DNA from 4 places in the Vibrio sp. R10-SG-ISO4 genome. Region 4 is predicted to be linked to each of the others. Evidence: predicted binding sites of a transcription regulator. Region 4 holds the regulator's gene; each other region holds the start of a gene.

Region 1 (3,692 bases), on a different contig from region 4:
CAGTGAGTTTGATGACTATGTCGCAAACCCAAAACCGAATGGCTACCAATCCATTCACACCGTAATTCTCGGCCCAGAAGGCAAGACCATCGAGATTCAGATCCGCACCAAGCAGATGCACGAAGATTCTGAACTTGGCGTGGCCGCGCACTGGAAATACAAAGAGGGCGGCGCTGGTCGCAGTGGGTACGATGAGAAAATTACCTGGCTACGCAAACTGCTTGATTGGCAAGAGGAGATGTCCGACTCGGGTGAGATGTTGGATGAAGTGCGCAGCCAAGTGTTTGATGACCGCGTCTATGCCTTTACTCCGCGTGGCGATGTCGTCGACTTACCGATGGGCGCGACTCCGCTCGATTTTGCTTACCACATTCACTCAGAAGTGGGGCATCGCTGTATTGGTGCCAAAGTAGCGGGCCGTATCGTACCTTTTACCCATAAATTGTCGATGGGCGATCAAGTGGAGATCATTACCGCTAAAGAGCCCAACCCATCGCGCGACTGGTTAAACCCGTCGATGGGGTTTGTGACCTCAGGGCGAGCACGCGCGAAGATCAATGCTTGGTTCCGCAAGCAGTCTCGTGAGAAAAACCTCGAGGCGGGGCGCGAGATTCTCGAGGTGGAACTGGCGAAAATTGGTGCGACGTTAAAAGACGCCGAGCGTTACTCGCTGAAGCGCTTCAACGTTAACTCGACCGATGAACTGTTTGTTGGGGTGGGCAGTGGTGATTTGCGGATTAACCAGATCATTAATCATATCAATGCGTTGGTGAACAAGCCCACCGCTGAAGAAGAAGACAAGCAAGCACTAGAAAAGCTCCAAGAAGCAGAGCACAAAGCGCCGGCTCAGAGCCGCCCTAAGAAGGATGCGGTTGTGGTCGAAGGGGTCGACAACTTGATGACTCACCTCGCTCGATGCTGTCAGCCAATCCCGGGCGATGAAATCTGCGGTTATATCACCCAGGGCCGTGGCATTTCAGTACATCGCGCCGATTGTGAGCAGCTTGATGAGTTAAGGCACCATGCACCAGAACGTATTATTGATACCGTTTGGGGCAGCGGTTTTGTGGGCTCCTACATTCTCACCGTCCGTGTTGAGGCGATGGAGCGCGGTGGGCTGTTAAAAGACATCACTACGCTGTTTGCTAATGAGAAAATCAAAGTGACCAGCATGAAGAATCGCGTCGACTACCGTAAACAGTTATCGATCATGGATTTTGATCTTGAAGTGAACAACATCGAGGTGTTATCACGGGTGATCAAACGTGTGGAACAGATCCGAGACGTGATGAGCGTTAAACGTTTGGGCTAACCGGAATCCGTAGCAATTATTGACAATGCGCGTTAAGCGCGACCAACAGTTCGAAGGTGAGTGGTTATGCTGCTCACCTTTTCATTTTGTGAGGGAGAGGCATGAGTCATCCAATTGAACAATTAGAGCAAATCATGGCCAAGCTGCGTGATCCAGAACACGGCTGCCCATGGGATTTAAAGCAGTCTTTCGACACCATAGTGCCGCACACCATTGAAGAAACCTATGAAGTGGTGGATGCGATTCACAACCGCGATTGGACCAATCTAAAAGAAGAGCTTGGCGATCTGTTGTTCCAGGTGATTTTCTACAGTCAACTGGCTAAAGAGCAGCAATTGTTTGATTTTTCTGAGGTGGTCGACACAGTGAATGAAAAACTCACGCGCCGTCACCCGCATGTCTTTGGTCAAGCGGAGTTTGCCAGCGACGAGGAAATTAACGCCAATTGGGAGGCGGAAAAAGCCAAAGAGAAAGCGCAACTAGGCAAAAATGAACAAAGTATCCTAGACTCAATACCAGCTTCTCTACCGGCGCTTTCTCGTGCTACAAAAATTCAGAAAAAGTGCGCCAAAGTGGGTTTTGATTGGGACACTTTAGGACCCGTGGTGGATAAAGTACGCGAGGAGGTCGATGAAGTCGTCGCGGAAGCGGTCCAAGTCTCGGTGCAAGATGACAAGGTCGAGATGGAGCTCGGTGATTTGCTGTTTGCGGTGGTGAATCTTGCTCGTCACCTCGGTCATGACCCAGAATCGGCATTGAGTAAGGCGAATCTTAAGTTTGTGCGTCGCTTTAAAGGCGTAGAATCACGCGTTGCGGCGCAGAATAAGACGCTAGAACAGTTACCCTTAGAGGCGCTTGATGCTCTGTGGGATGAAGTAAAAGCGGCGGAAAAAAATACTCGCTCAGAGTAATCACGCGAATTCGTCTGAGTACAGTCAGCCGTCGTGTGAATTTGATTTGAAGCAAAAAAGAAAAAATCACAGTGTGATAGATTTCACGTTGTGGCGGTTAGGGTCTTCTGGTATATTTTCGTCCCGTCCAGAAGAATTCCATTTCCCTCATTCAACCAATTTCAGGTTAAACATGACGACAAATTACATTTTTGTTACTGGCGGGGTTGTATCCTCTCTAGGTAAAGGTATTGCAGCTGCATCTCTAGCCGCTATTCTAGAAGCTCGTGGTCTTAAAGTGACCATGATGAAGCTTGACCCTTACATCAACGTTGACCCGGGCACCATGAGCCCAACTCAGCACGGTGAAGTGTTCGTCACGGAAGATGGCGCAGAGACCGACCTAGATCTTGGTCACTATGAGCGTTTCATTCGCACCAAGATGACTAAGCGCAATAACTTTACTGCCGGTCGTGTTTACGCAGACGTGCTTCGCAAAGAGCGTCGTGGTGACTACCTAGGTGCCACCATTCAAGTTATCCCTCACATCACTAACGCCATCAAAGACCGTGTTATTGCCGGTTCTGAAGGGCACGATGTGGCTATCGTTGAAGTTGGTGGTACGGTCGGTGACATCGAGTCATTGCCGTTTATGGAAGCGATTCGTCAGCTTGCTGTTGAACTCGGCCGTGAACGTGCGATGTTCATGCACTTGACGCTAGTCCCTTACCTTGCTGCGGCGGGTGAAGTGAAAACCAAGCCGACTCAGCACTCAGTGAAAGAGCTGCTCTCTATCGGTATCCAACCTGATATTCTGGTTTGTCGTAGCGATCGCATGATCCCAGCGAACGAGCGTAAGAAAATTGCCCTTTTCTGTAACGTTCCTGAGAAAGCGGTGATTTCGATGAAGGATGTGGATTCGATCTACAAGATCCCTCAACTGATCAAATCGCAAGGTCTTGATGATCTTGTGTGTGCACGTTTTGGTATCGACGCTCCAGAAGCAGACCTGTCTGAATGGGAGCAGGTTATCTATGAAGAAGCGAACCCAACGGGCGAAGTGACCATCGGTATGATCGGTAAATACATCGAACTGCCGGACGCGTACAAATCAGTCAACGAAGCGCTTAAGCATGCTGGCTTGAAAAACCGCTTGAACGTCACCATTAAATACGTAGATTCACAAGATGTTGAGACTAAAGGAGTTGAAGTGCTTGCCGGTCTTGACGCTATTCTAGTACCGGGCGGTTTTGGTGACCGTGGTATCGAAGGTAAGATTCGCGCAGCGCAATACGCGCGTGAAAACAATGTCCCTTACCTTGGTATCTGTCTTGGTATGCAAGTCGCGTTGATTGAATACGCTCGTAACGTTGCGGGCATGGAAGGCGCGCATTCAACAGAATTTAATAAAGAGACGAAATACCCTGTGGTAGGCTTGATCACTGAGTGGGTCGACGGTGAAGGTAAAGTTGAAGAACGTACCGAAACGT
Region 2 (3,692 bases), on a different contig from region 4:
CTCAAGAGTGGTTACCTGCCGCCTTGCGCCAGGGGCAAAAGAGTGGTGATTTTCAGCGTCAGTTGAGTGACTACCTACTCGGCGCGCACTTTCCACTCGAGTTGGATTTAGTCGAGCTGCAACGCTTTTGGCGCCTGCCTGTTCAGTACTTTTTCAACCGCCGCTTGAAGGTGACGTTTGAGCCTCCGCAACCTGTGATGAACGATGAAGAGCCCTTTGTGCTGGGCGGACTGGAAAGCTATCAGTTGCGCGATGAGCTGCTTACGACACTGCTGACCGCTCACACATTAGCTGATCGCGATCCTAGTCGCTTGATGGCGCAATGTGTGGCGAAGCATCGCGCCGAAGGGCGTTTGCCTATTGGCGCTTTTGGTGACATTGAGTTTGAAACCAACCGAGTGCAAAGTGAAGAGTTAGCGAAAACCTTGCACGGATTGTGTCAAGCGCCTTGTGAGGATCATGAAGTCACTCTCACGTTGGATGTGCTTGGCGATGGCAAACCCGTACAGCTGGTCGGCTGGTTGACTCAAGTGTACCAATCTGGGCTAGTGCGTTTTCGTACTGGGCGGATTCGATCTCAAGACTATCTCTCCGCTTGGCTTGATCATTTGGCTATGGCCGCCAGTGGTCGTGCGCTGCGCACTCACCTGATCGGCTATGACAAAAAAGAAGGGGCGCAGCATCTGGTCTACCCTGCACTAGAGTCTCGTGAGCAAGCGTACGCACTACTCAATGAGCTGGTGGGTCTTTACTACCAAGGCATGAGTGAGCCTTTACCTTATTTCCCCCGTACCGCTTTAGCGGCGATAGAAGCGGGCTTTAGTCGCGGAAAGTGGGTGGACGATGAAGACAAATCGCTGAAAAAAATGGCCGATACGTTCAATGATGGCTACATGTCGAGTGGCGAAGGCAACGACAGTTACATTCGTCGTATTTGGCCGCAATGGGATGAGGAACTGGCCGCTCGAGTGCGTACATTGGCTGCTCGCGTCATTCAAGCACCTCGTCTCGCTGCACAAGATGCTGCCGATGTGTCGTAGAGGGGCAGTGAAAATGAAAAGTAAAAATAGCAGAAGGTAAAGTGGCCGCCAGAAAATCATTATAGTGTAGGGCGTTCGCTGTACGGCCACAGGTCAGAGGGACCATGATTTGTTGGGTTGATGGGCAGACACACTGCCTCAACTCGTGCTGCGAATACTAACGACTCACTCTATAGGCTGCTGTGAGTAAGATCGCAGAACTCCCCGTATTTTTATGGGGTTAACAGATAAAATAGCGTTTTATTAACCGGATCACATTGAGTATTAGCACTAATATTGTCGAGCTGAATCGTGATAGGTGAAACATCCATGAATTCATACAATGTGCCATTGAGCCAATGTGTGAACTCGTACAGTTAAAGGGCAGAATTTTATGACCGCATCGTCTCGTTCCACTCTTTCTAGTGGTGGTGATATCACACCGACCGCACTCGATACGATGACTTTTCCATTGCATGGTGCTCGGCTGATTGAAGCCTCAGCTGGAACAGGAAAAACCTTTACCATTGCAGGGCTTTATTTGCGCTTGTTGCTCGGGCATGGCGACGAGCAGACTCGGCACGCGCATCCGCTCACTGTGGATCAGATTTTGGTGGTGACCTTTACTGAGGCTGCCACGGCGGAGCTGCGCGATAGGATCAGGGCGCGTATTCATGACGCGCGCCTTGCTTTTGCTCGTGGTCAAAGCAGCGACCCAGTGATCGAGCCTTTGCTTGAAGCGGTGACGGATCACGCCCAAGCTGCGCAAATATTGCTGCAAGCGGAAAGGCAGATGGATGAAGCCGCCGTCTACACGATTCATGGTTTCTGCCAGCGGATGCTGACGCAAAATGCGTTTGAGTCAGGCAGTCGATTTAGCAATGAATTTGTCACTGATGAAAGCCATCTAAAAGCGCAAGTGGTCGCAGATTATTGGCGGCGTAATTTCTATCCATTACCCCCCCAACTGGCAGGTGAAATTCGCCGAATTTGGCGGGCGCCGAATGAGCTGTTAGCCGCGATTTCGAACTATTTGACTGGTGCACCTTTGGCGTTAAGCGTGCCTGCAATGCGGGGCAGCTTAGCGGATTTGCATGAGCGTAATCTGGCTCAAATTGATGAACTCAAGGCACTTTGGCGAGCGCATCAAGACGAGGTGCAGGCGATCATCAACGAGTCAGACGTCAATAAGCGCAGTTACAGTAAAAAATCGCTACCGACCTGGATAGAGAGTGTTTCTGCCTGGGCTGCCCAGGCGACGACAAACTATGAGATACCCACGGCGCTGGAGAAGTTTGCGCAAAACGCACTGCTTGAAAAAACACCGAAAGGCCAAGCGCCTGAGCACCCGTTATTTGCACGTATTGAAGCCCACCTCGCTCACCCGGTGGATCTCAAAGCGCCGATGTTGGCTCATGCGATAGAGCATTGCCGCACAATGCTGGCAGCGGCCAAAGCTCAGAAGCAGTGGCTCTCGTTTGATGACTTGTTGACTCAGCTTTCTGCGGCGATCGACCTTGATGATACTGAGCTACTGCGTGAGCGGATTCGCACTCTCTATCCCGTTGCAATGATCGACGAATTCCAAGATACCGACCCGCTGCAATACAGTATTTTCAGTCGTATTTACCTTGATCGCCCTGAGTGCGGTCTGTTTATGATTGGCGACCCGAAACAGGCGATTTACGCGTTTCGTGGCGCGGATATTTTTACCTACATTAAAGCGCGCCAACAGGTGACGTCGCATTTCACTTTAGGCACGAACTGGCGCTCAAGCGCCGATATGGTGGCAGCGGTCAATCAAGTGTTTTCAGTGCCGAAAAGCCCGTTTATCTACGATCAAGATATTCCTTTTTATCCCGTCAACGCCTCTCCGGGTTCTGAGCGCAAAGGTTGGACTTTAAGCGGCACACGACAACCAGCGTTGACGTATTGGTTACAAGAAGCTGAAGAGAAACCGCTGGCCAAAGGTGAGTACCTTGAGGCGATGGCGAGTGCGACGGCCAACCAGATCCAGACAATTCTTCAGGCTGCGGCTAATAATGAGGCCATGTTGGTAGGCGCGAAAGGCGAGCAGGCGATTGAGGCCGGTGATATTGCTGTGTTGGTGCGCACTGGGAATGAAGGTCGGATGATCAAACAAGCGCTGGCCGATCAAGGCATTGCCAGTGTCTATCTCTCCAACCGAGACAGTGTGTTCAGTTCTGTTGTTGCCGCCGATGTGCAGCGTCTATTGCAAGCGGTGCTGACGCCCGAGTACGACAGAGCGTTAAGAGCGTGCTTAGCCAGCGAACTGTTTGCCCTTGATGCGGCCACACTCGATAGCTTGAACAACGATGAAAACGAGTGGGAAAACGCGATCAATGAGTTTAAAGGTTACCGCCAACTTTGGCAGCAACGCGGTGTATTGCCGATGTTGCGCAGCGTGATCAGCAAGCGTCATATTGCAGAGCGCCTGCTAGAAGAGCAAAACGGTGAGCGAACCTTGACGGATCTGATGCACATGGGTGAGTTATTGCAACAGATGAGTGGTGAACTCGACAGCGATCATGGCTTGTTGCGTTGGTTAGCGCAATCCATCAGCGATGCGGAGCAAGGGCTTAGTGGCAGTGATGAGCAAATTCAGCGCTTGGAATCGGAGCGTAATCTGGTGCAGATCGTCACCATCCACAA
Region 3 (3,692 bases), on a different contig from region 4:
GCCCAATACCATTAGCTTGGGCTACAACAGCATTCGTTTTGATGATGAAGTGACGCGCTATACCTGTTACCGCAACTTTATTGATCCCTATGCGTGGAGCTGGCAAAACGGCAACTCTCGCTGGGATCTTTTGGATGTGCTACGCGCTTGTCATGCGTTGCGACCTGAAGGCATCGAGTGGCCAGAAAACGAAGAAGGCTTTATTAGCTTTAAGTTGGAACATTTGTCGGTCGCCAATGGCATTGAACACGCCAACGCGCACGACGCGATGGCGGATGTGATTGCCACCATTGAGATGGCAAAAAAAATCAAAGCCGCACAGCCCAAATTGTTTGATTACTTTTTGTCGATGCGCCACAAACGCAAACTCAATGAGCTGATCGATATTGTCAACATGACCCCCTTGATGCACGTCTCCGGCATGTTAGGCCGAGAGTGCCAATACACCAGTTGGATGGTTCCAGTGGCGTGGCACCCGACCAACCAAAACGCGGTTATCATGGTGGACTTAGCCAAAGATCCTCAGCCACTGTTGGATCTTGATGTCGACGCACTCAACACGCGTTTGTACACCAAGCGAGACGACCTAGGGCCAGATGAACTGCCCGTGCCGGTCAAACTGGTGCATCTCAATAAGTGCCCAATTCTCGCCCCTGCGAAAACCCTCACGGCGGACAATGCCGCTCATATTGGCATCGACCGCGAGCAGTGCTTACAAAACCTAGCCACGCTTCGCCAACACCCAGAAATCCGCGAAAAGTTGATTGGCTTGTACAGTATTGAAAGAGAGTACGCCGCGTCATCCGACGTGGATACTCAGTTGTATGACGGTTTCTTTTCTCCTGCCGACAAAGCAGCCATGGAGATCATTCGCCAAACTGAACCGCAGCAACTCGCAGGTCTAGACATTGAATTCAGTGATCCACGCATCGCCCCGCTACTATTTCGCTACCGCGCACGCCACTACCCATGGACATTGGATGAAAAAGAGCAGCAGCAGTGGGCGGCGCATTGCCGCGAGTACTTCGAAAGTCGCATTGAAAATTACATGATCAATCTGGAAAACTTAGTTCATGAACATGAAAGTGACGAAAAGAAAGTCGCTATCTTAAAATCGGTCTATCAATACGTTCAACAGTTGGTCTCTTAAGGCAACACCGCTCTTATGCCTCGTACTTTATTGCACTACTTCATCTCATTTGGCTTGATTTTTCTCTGCCTGATCGCCGGTCTTAATATTCAGCAATGGCTGAAGACCTCGATTCCCGGCAGCATCATCGGCATGCTTATTTTGTTCTGCTTGATGGCAAGCGGCTTGGTGCCCTCAAAGTGGGTCAAACCCGGTGCGACGCTGTTTATTCGCTATATGGTACTGCTGTTTGTGCCCATCAGTGTCGGCTTGATGGAACACTTCGATCTGCTCTACCACAATGCGTGGCCAATTCTGGCAAGTGCGATTGGTGGCACGGCGATTGTCCTCATCTCTCTGGGCTGGATGCTCGATCGCCTGCTTAAGCGAGGCAACCAATGATGTGGCTACTCGTGACTGTGGTGGTGTTTTTGAGTGCGCGTTGGGTGTGCAGTAGAGTCAACTCACCGTTAATGAACCCGCTGCTGGTCAGCCTAGCGGTTCTTATCCCGCTTCTGACTTGGCTGAGCGTTCCTTTTGAAACCTATTACGAAAGCAATCACTGGATCAATCTCCTGCTGCAGCCTGCGGTTGTGGCCTTGGCCTACCCACTGTATGAGCAGCTCCCTCAAATTCGGGCCAATTGGCGCATCATTATGTTGGCATGCGGCGTGGGTAGCGTCCTGTCAATGGCGACGGCCAGTCTGATTGCCGTTAGCCTAGACACCGACTTAACCTTGATCGCCAGTTTACTCGGCAAATCGGTAACCACACCGATTGCGATGGAAGTCTCTAGCCATTTGGGTGGCGAACCCGCGATTGCAGCGATTTTGGTGCTATTGGTCGGCTTGTTTGGGGCGATTTTTGCCTACCCTATCTATGGGCTGTTAAACATCACCCACCCAATTGCAAAGGGTCTGACCATGGGCACTGTCTCACATGCCCTTGGCACCGCGACCTGTGCGGAGAAAAACGCGCAAGATGCGGCGTTTAGCTCTCTGGCTCTGGTGGTATGTGGCGTGATCACCTCCATATTGGCACCGTCATTTTTTGCTCTGGCACTCTGGTTATCGCACTAGCTGCGGCTAGACAGTGCGCCAGAATTGTGTGACATCACTCATCTATCAGCAAATTTGCACTCGTTACAAACGTAAGTGTGATTTTTATCACTGTATTGTTTGGTGCGTCGCATAGAATGATTGTCCAGTATCACAAGATGTCAACAACCTAGCTATGTTTTCCCTAGCATCGAGCTTGACTCTGAAATAACAACAAAGGATTCACTATGACCAGCCGCATAGAACAAGCCCTGACACAGCTCCCTAGCGACGTTGCCGATTACCTCAAACCCATCGTGCTGAGCGAGTCATTTGATGCCACCCTGTCAGCCGACCAATTTGAGCAGTTTAAAAACATCAGCGGTAAAAACGATGCTGATACGCGAGTGATGCTCTTGCCTGTCGCGGCGGCGTTCTCCTACGCCCCCCTGTCTAAATTCTACGTGGGCGCGATTGTGCGCGGCTTAACGGGTCGCTTATATTTCGGTGCCAACGTTGAGATTGCCGGTGTGCAACTCGGTCAAACGGTACACGCCGAGCAATGTGCCATCAGCCACGCGTGGATGAAAGGCGAGCAAGGCATTTCTGACATCACCATCAACTACAGCCCTTGTGGCCACTGTCGTCAGTTTATGAATGAACTGTCGACGGCAAAAGAACTCACGGTTCAATTGCCTGAACGTGAAGGCAAGACTCTGCACGATTATCTGCCAGAAGCCTTTGGCCCTAGCGATCTCGGCATTGAGTCGGGTTTGATGTCTGAGGTCAATCACGGCTATCACAGTGAAGACGGTGACGAGTTGGTACAAGCGGCTCTGAAAGCGCTGAATATGAGCCACTCACCTTACACTCACAACCTGAGCGGTGTCGCACTCAAAACCACCGATGGGTCGACCTATCTCGGTGCGTACGCTGAAAACGCTGCGTTCAACCCAAGCTTGCCACCACTGCAAGTCGCGTTAATTCAACTGTTGATGGCCGGTAAATCCTTCAGCGACATTGAATCTGGTGCCTTGGCAGAGATGGCCGAAGGCGGAATCAGCCACCTCGCCGACACGCAAGCGACCCTTGAAGTATTAGGACCAGATATTCCGCTGACCTATCTTGCGATCTAAGCTTTAGCGCCGACAAATTGTGCTCGATAATAAAGCGCCTTTTATCCACATAACGTGAGTAAAAGGCGCTTTTTCTGTTTACGGTGGCAGTGTTGTCTGCGAAGACCTATTCTGCCTACAACGAAAAGTAGCGGCTCACTATCGATGCATCAAACGTCAAAGAACGGCGTCGCATCCACTTCTAGCTGACTTGGCGCAATCGCTTTGGCAATCTTGACACTGCTGCGCTTGAGATCGACAAAAGCCACATCAACATAACGCTTGTTCTTGCGCGAGTAAAAGCACTTCACTTCCGGTTTCAGCGGCTCAGATTCATTGGATGTCCAGACGATGCCCACTCGCCCATCACTGAGTTCGACTAACGCCCCCACTGGGTACATACCGATACAG
Region 4 (3,692 bases):
TATATTGGTCATCATTTGACAAGGAATAAGACAAGGTTTGTCATGTCAGCAAAACACCCCATTATTGCCGTAACGGGTTCTTCCGGTGCGGGCACAACCACGACCTCTGAAGCGTTTCGCAAAATGTTTAACATGATGCGCGTGAAACCGGCTTGGGTGGAAGGGGACAGTTTCCACCGCTTTACGCGCCCAGAAATGGATGTCGAGATCCGCAAAGCGCGCGAGCAAGGACGCCACATCAGCTACTTTGGTCCGCAGGCGAACGACTTCCCTGCGCTGTCTGAGTTTTTTAAGCAGTATGGCAATGAAGGCACAGGGCAAATTCGTCGCTACTTGCACACCTTCGATGAAGCCGTGCCCTACAATCAAATGCCGGGTACCTTCACGCCGTGGCAAGATTTGCCGGAAAATTCTGACGTGCTGTTCTACGAAGGACTGCATGGCGGCGTGGTGGATGGTGAGGTCAACGTCGCCCAACACGTCGACTTTTTGATTGGCATGGTGCCCATTGTGAACTTGGAGTGGATTCAAAAATTCGTCCGTGACACGCGCGATCGCGGTCACTCACGCGAAGCGGTAATGGACTCGATTGTCCGCTCGATGGATGACTACCTCAACTACATTACCCCGCAATTTTCGCGTACCCACATCAACTTCCAACGCGTGCCGACCGTCGATACGTCCAACCCACTTAACGCTAAAGGCATCCCAAGTTTAGATGAAAGCTTTGTGGTGATCCGCCTGCGCGGCATCAAACAGGTCGACTTCCCATATCTGCTCGCTATGATTGATGGCTCTTTCATGTCGCGCCACAACACCATTGTCGTGCCGGGGGGTAAGATGAGTTTTGCGATGGAACTCATCGTCAGACCTATCCTACAGCAACTTATCGAGACGGGTAAAATTGGCTAGCGATCAGTCCTAAGACCCGTTTACTTGTCATACCGTGATCATGTGCACATTTTTGCGTAAACAATCACCAACTTGACACGATTAAAATCAAGAAATCCCTTTTGAAAAAGGCTACTATTTGTAACCGAAACAAAGATGGCTTGCAGCATTGAATAAGTGCTCTTATCCTAAAAAGCCTTGTTCAGGGCTTCGCGTCTTTTACTGGCGCGACAAAAATGGAAAGCGGCAAGCGTACCCTGCAGAGGAAGTGAGATATTATGGTTCTAGGTAAACCTCAAACCGATCCAACATTAGAGTGGTTCCTGTCACATTGTCATATTCATAAGTACCCATCAAAAAGCACATTGATCCACGCCGGTGAGAAAGCAGAGACGCTTTACTACATCGTCAAAGGCTCTGTGGCGGTACTGATTAAAGACGAAGAAGGTAAGGAAATGATCCTTTCTTACCTAAACCAAGGTGACTTTATCGGTGAACTTGGTCTATTTGAAGAAGATCAAGAGCGTACCGCTTGGGTTCGTGCTAAATCACCTTGTGAAGTTGCAGAGATCTCATTCAAGAAATTCCGTCAGCTTATCCAAGTCAACCCTGACATCCTAATGCGTCTATCTGCGCAAATGGCAAGCCGCCTACAAGTGACGAGCCAAAAAGTCGGTGACCTCGCCTTCCTAGACGTGACAGGCCGCATCGCGCAAACGCTACTTAACCTAGCGAAACAGCCAGATGCTATGACGCACCCAGACGGCATGCAAATCAAGATCACTCGTCAAGAGATCGGTCAGATTGTCGGCTGTTCACGTGAGACCGTTGGCCGTATCTTGAAGATGCTTGAAGAGCAAAACCTGATCTCCGCCCACGGTAAAACCATCGTCGTCTACGGCACGCGATAGGGTATTAGAGGCGAGTTCCTAGTGGCTAGTTCCTAGAGAAAACCTTTAAAGATTAAGAAAGCCACCCTGTCTACCAGCGGTGGCTTTTTATTTACCAGGCCCTAGCCCAATCACCCACTACCCATCACCCATTTCACCAGCCCCCCTCTAGGAACTAGCAACTAGGCACTAGGAACTTCCCCCATCCGTACTCTCAAATATCTTATCCGCTGACGCCGCGACAAACCCCGGGTAGAGCTCACCATTACTCATCGGATAGCGTTTAGCGAATTCGTAGAAGCCGCCTGGGATCACTTGCGTACCGTCACTAAAGCTCACCTCGACTTTGTCTGCCATGGTGGACGATTGCTCAAGCAGTACCTCTGGTGAGCCTTTCACTTCGCCACCCGACTCATTGATGACAAAGCCCGCTTGGCGCAGGTGCTCATTCACCGCCGCGACCTCGTCAAATGCCTTGAGCTGATTAACGCTTACGGTGAAATGGTTGGCCCCATAGCCGTGCGCCGCAAGCCATGCTGCGTACTCACTCTCTTGGGCGAGGGTTTGAAAATCTTCATAGCTGAGATCCCACAAACGGCCCGCATACAAAAACTCATGGCTTTGCAGTGCGGATGCCTCCACTTGTGCCACCAGCTTGCTGACAATGCTTTGCAGCGGCGCTGAGCACTCTTCGACTTTCAGCTCACTGATGAACACTTTTGGCAACGTCGGATCGGCGTGCTCGTAGTGCTTGGCGACCAAGTGTTTGCTCTCAAACAGGTAGTCACCACACGCTTGGTAACCCAGCGCAATAAATGGCGCAGCCAATGTCTCGATACCGAGCGGCGCAATGTTAAAGGTACGCAGCGCAATATGGTCATTGATCAGCGGTTCATCTTCTTCTAAAAGCTGATGAACCTTGGCTGCTTGAGGACATAGACGGGAAATATAGTCTTGCCACAGTAAATCGAACAGTTGAGCAGGCGTCATAACGTCTCCATGTTAATCGTGAAGCTGAATCGTAAAGCTGGTTCTTTAAAAGAATGGCTTAATCACAAACCTAGCAATGAATCGAACACCTTGGGCTCCAAGCGAGCCCAAGGTACGTCTTACAGTTCTACACCCGGGCTTAACGTCTCAGGCAGCAAGGTGTGCTCTCCTTCCATCGACGCCATAGGGTAAGCGCAATAGTCCGCAGCGTAGTAAGCACTTGGGCGAAGGTTGCCCGAGGCGCCCGGTCCGCCAAATGGCGCATCGCCACTCGCCCCAGTTAATTGGCGGTTGCGATTGACGATGCCTGCGCGAATGTGATCAACAAAGTAGGCCCACTCATCATCATCGGTGGACACCAGTCCAGCAGAGAGGCCAAAGCGGGTGTCATTGGCCAGCTCAACGGCGCGCTCAAGACCTTGATAACGCACCACTTGCAGCAGCGGGCCAAAATACTCTTCATCTGGCAGCGCATCGATGGCCGTGACATCAATAATCCCCGGAGTGACAAACGCCGCCTCGCCCGCTTTCGCTTCCACCAAGCTCACACCACCAAGGCTCTGCAAGTTCGCCTGTGCGTTGAGGATAAAGTGTGCCGCGGCTTTCGAAATTTGTGGGCCCATAAAAGGCGCTGGCTCTGCAAACGGCTGATCGACGCGCAGCTTGCGTGTGGCCGCAACCAAGCGATTGACCAAGGCATCGCCTTTGTCGCCCACAGGCACATAGAGACGTCGCGCACAGGTGCAACGCTGCCCGGCACTGATAAAGGCCGATTGCAAAATGGTGTAGACCGTCGCGTCCAGCTCACCATAGTGCTCACTGATGACCATAGGGTTGTTGCCGCCCATCTCCAGTGCCAGCATCTTGTCTGGCTGACCGGCAAATTGGCGATGCAGCAGGTGACCTGTATTGGCGCTACCA

What was found. The regulator CRP, encoded in region 4, controls carbon source genes, mostly activating them, when cyclic AMP is high. The targets are predictions, from matches to a motif close to TGTGANNNNNNTCACA.
Region 1: a site for CRP is predicted at 2,296-2,311, ahead of pyrG (CTP synthase). Genes of this name have one in related genera too.
Region 2: a site for CRP is predicted at 1,222-1,237, ahead of recB (exodeoxyribonuclease V subunit beta). Genes of this name have one in related genera too.
Region 3: a site for CRP is predicted at 2,285-2,300, ahead of cdd (cytidine deaminase). Genes of this name have one in related genera too.

The regions. Positions count from the first base shown of each region.
Region 1 covers NZ_JCBDHJ010000002.1:43,438-47,129, forward strand. Annotated here, with positions in the region: gene relA (GTP diphosphokinase) at 1-1,312, shown strand, start outside; gene mazG (nucleoside triphosphate pyrophosphohydrolase) at 1,414-2,223, shown strand; gene pyrG (CTP synthase) at 2,396-3,692, shown strand, end outside.
Region 2 covers NZ_JCBDHJ010000023.1:37,089-40,780, reverse strand. Annotated here, with positions in the region: gene recC (exodeoxyribonuclease V subunit gamma) at 1-1,040, shown strand, start outside; gene recB (exodeoxyribonuclease V subunit beta) at 1,414-3,692, shown strand, end outside.
Region 3 covers NZ_JCBDHJ010000015.1:117,950-121,641, reverse strand. Annotated here, with positions in the region: gene sbcB (exodeoxyribonuclease I) at 1-1,150, shown strand, start outside; gene AC6R03_RS09290 (CidA/LrgA family protein) at 1,166-1,531, shown strand; gene AC6R03_RS09285 (LrgB family protein) at 1,531-2,208, shown strand; gene cdd (cytidine deaminase) at 2,415-3,302, shown strand; gene AC6R03_RS09275 (cyclic di-GMP phosphodiesterase) at 3,452-3,692, opposite strand, start outside.
Region 4 covers NZ_JCBDHJ010000022.1:68,522-72,213, forward strand. Annotated here, with positions in the region: gene AC6R03_RS16265 (phosphoribulokinase) at 43-912, shown strand; gene crp (cAMP-activated global transcriptional regulator CRP) at 1,170-1,802, shown strand; gene AC6R03_RS16275 (DUF1338 domain-containing protein) at 1,971-2,771, opposite strand; gene astD (succinylglutamate-semialdehyde dehydrogenase) at 2,891-3,692, opposite strand, start outside.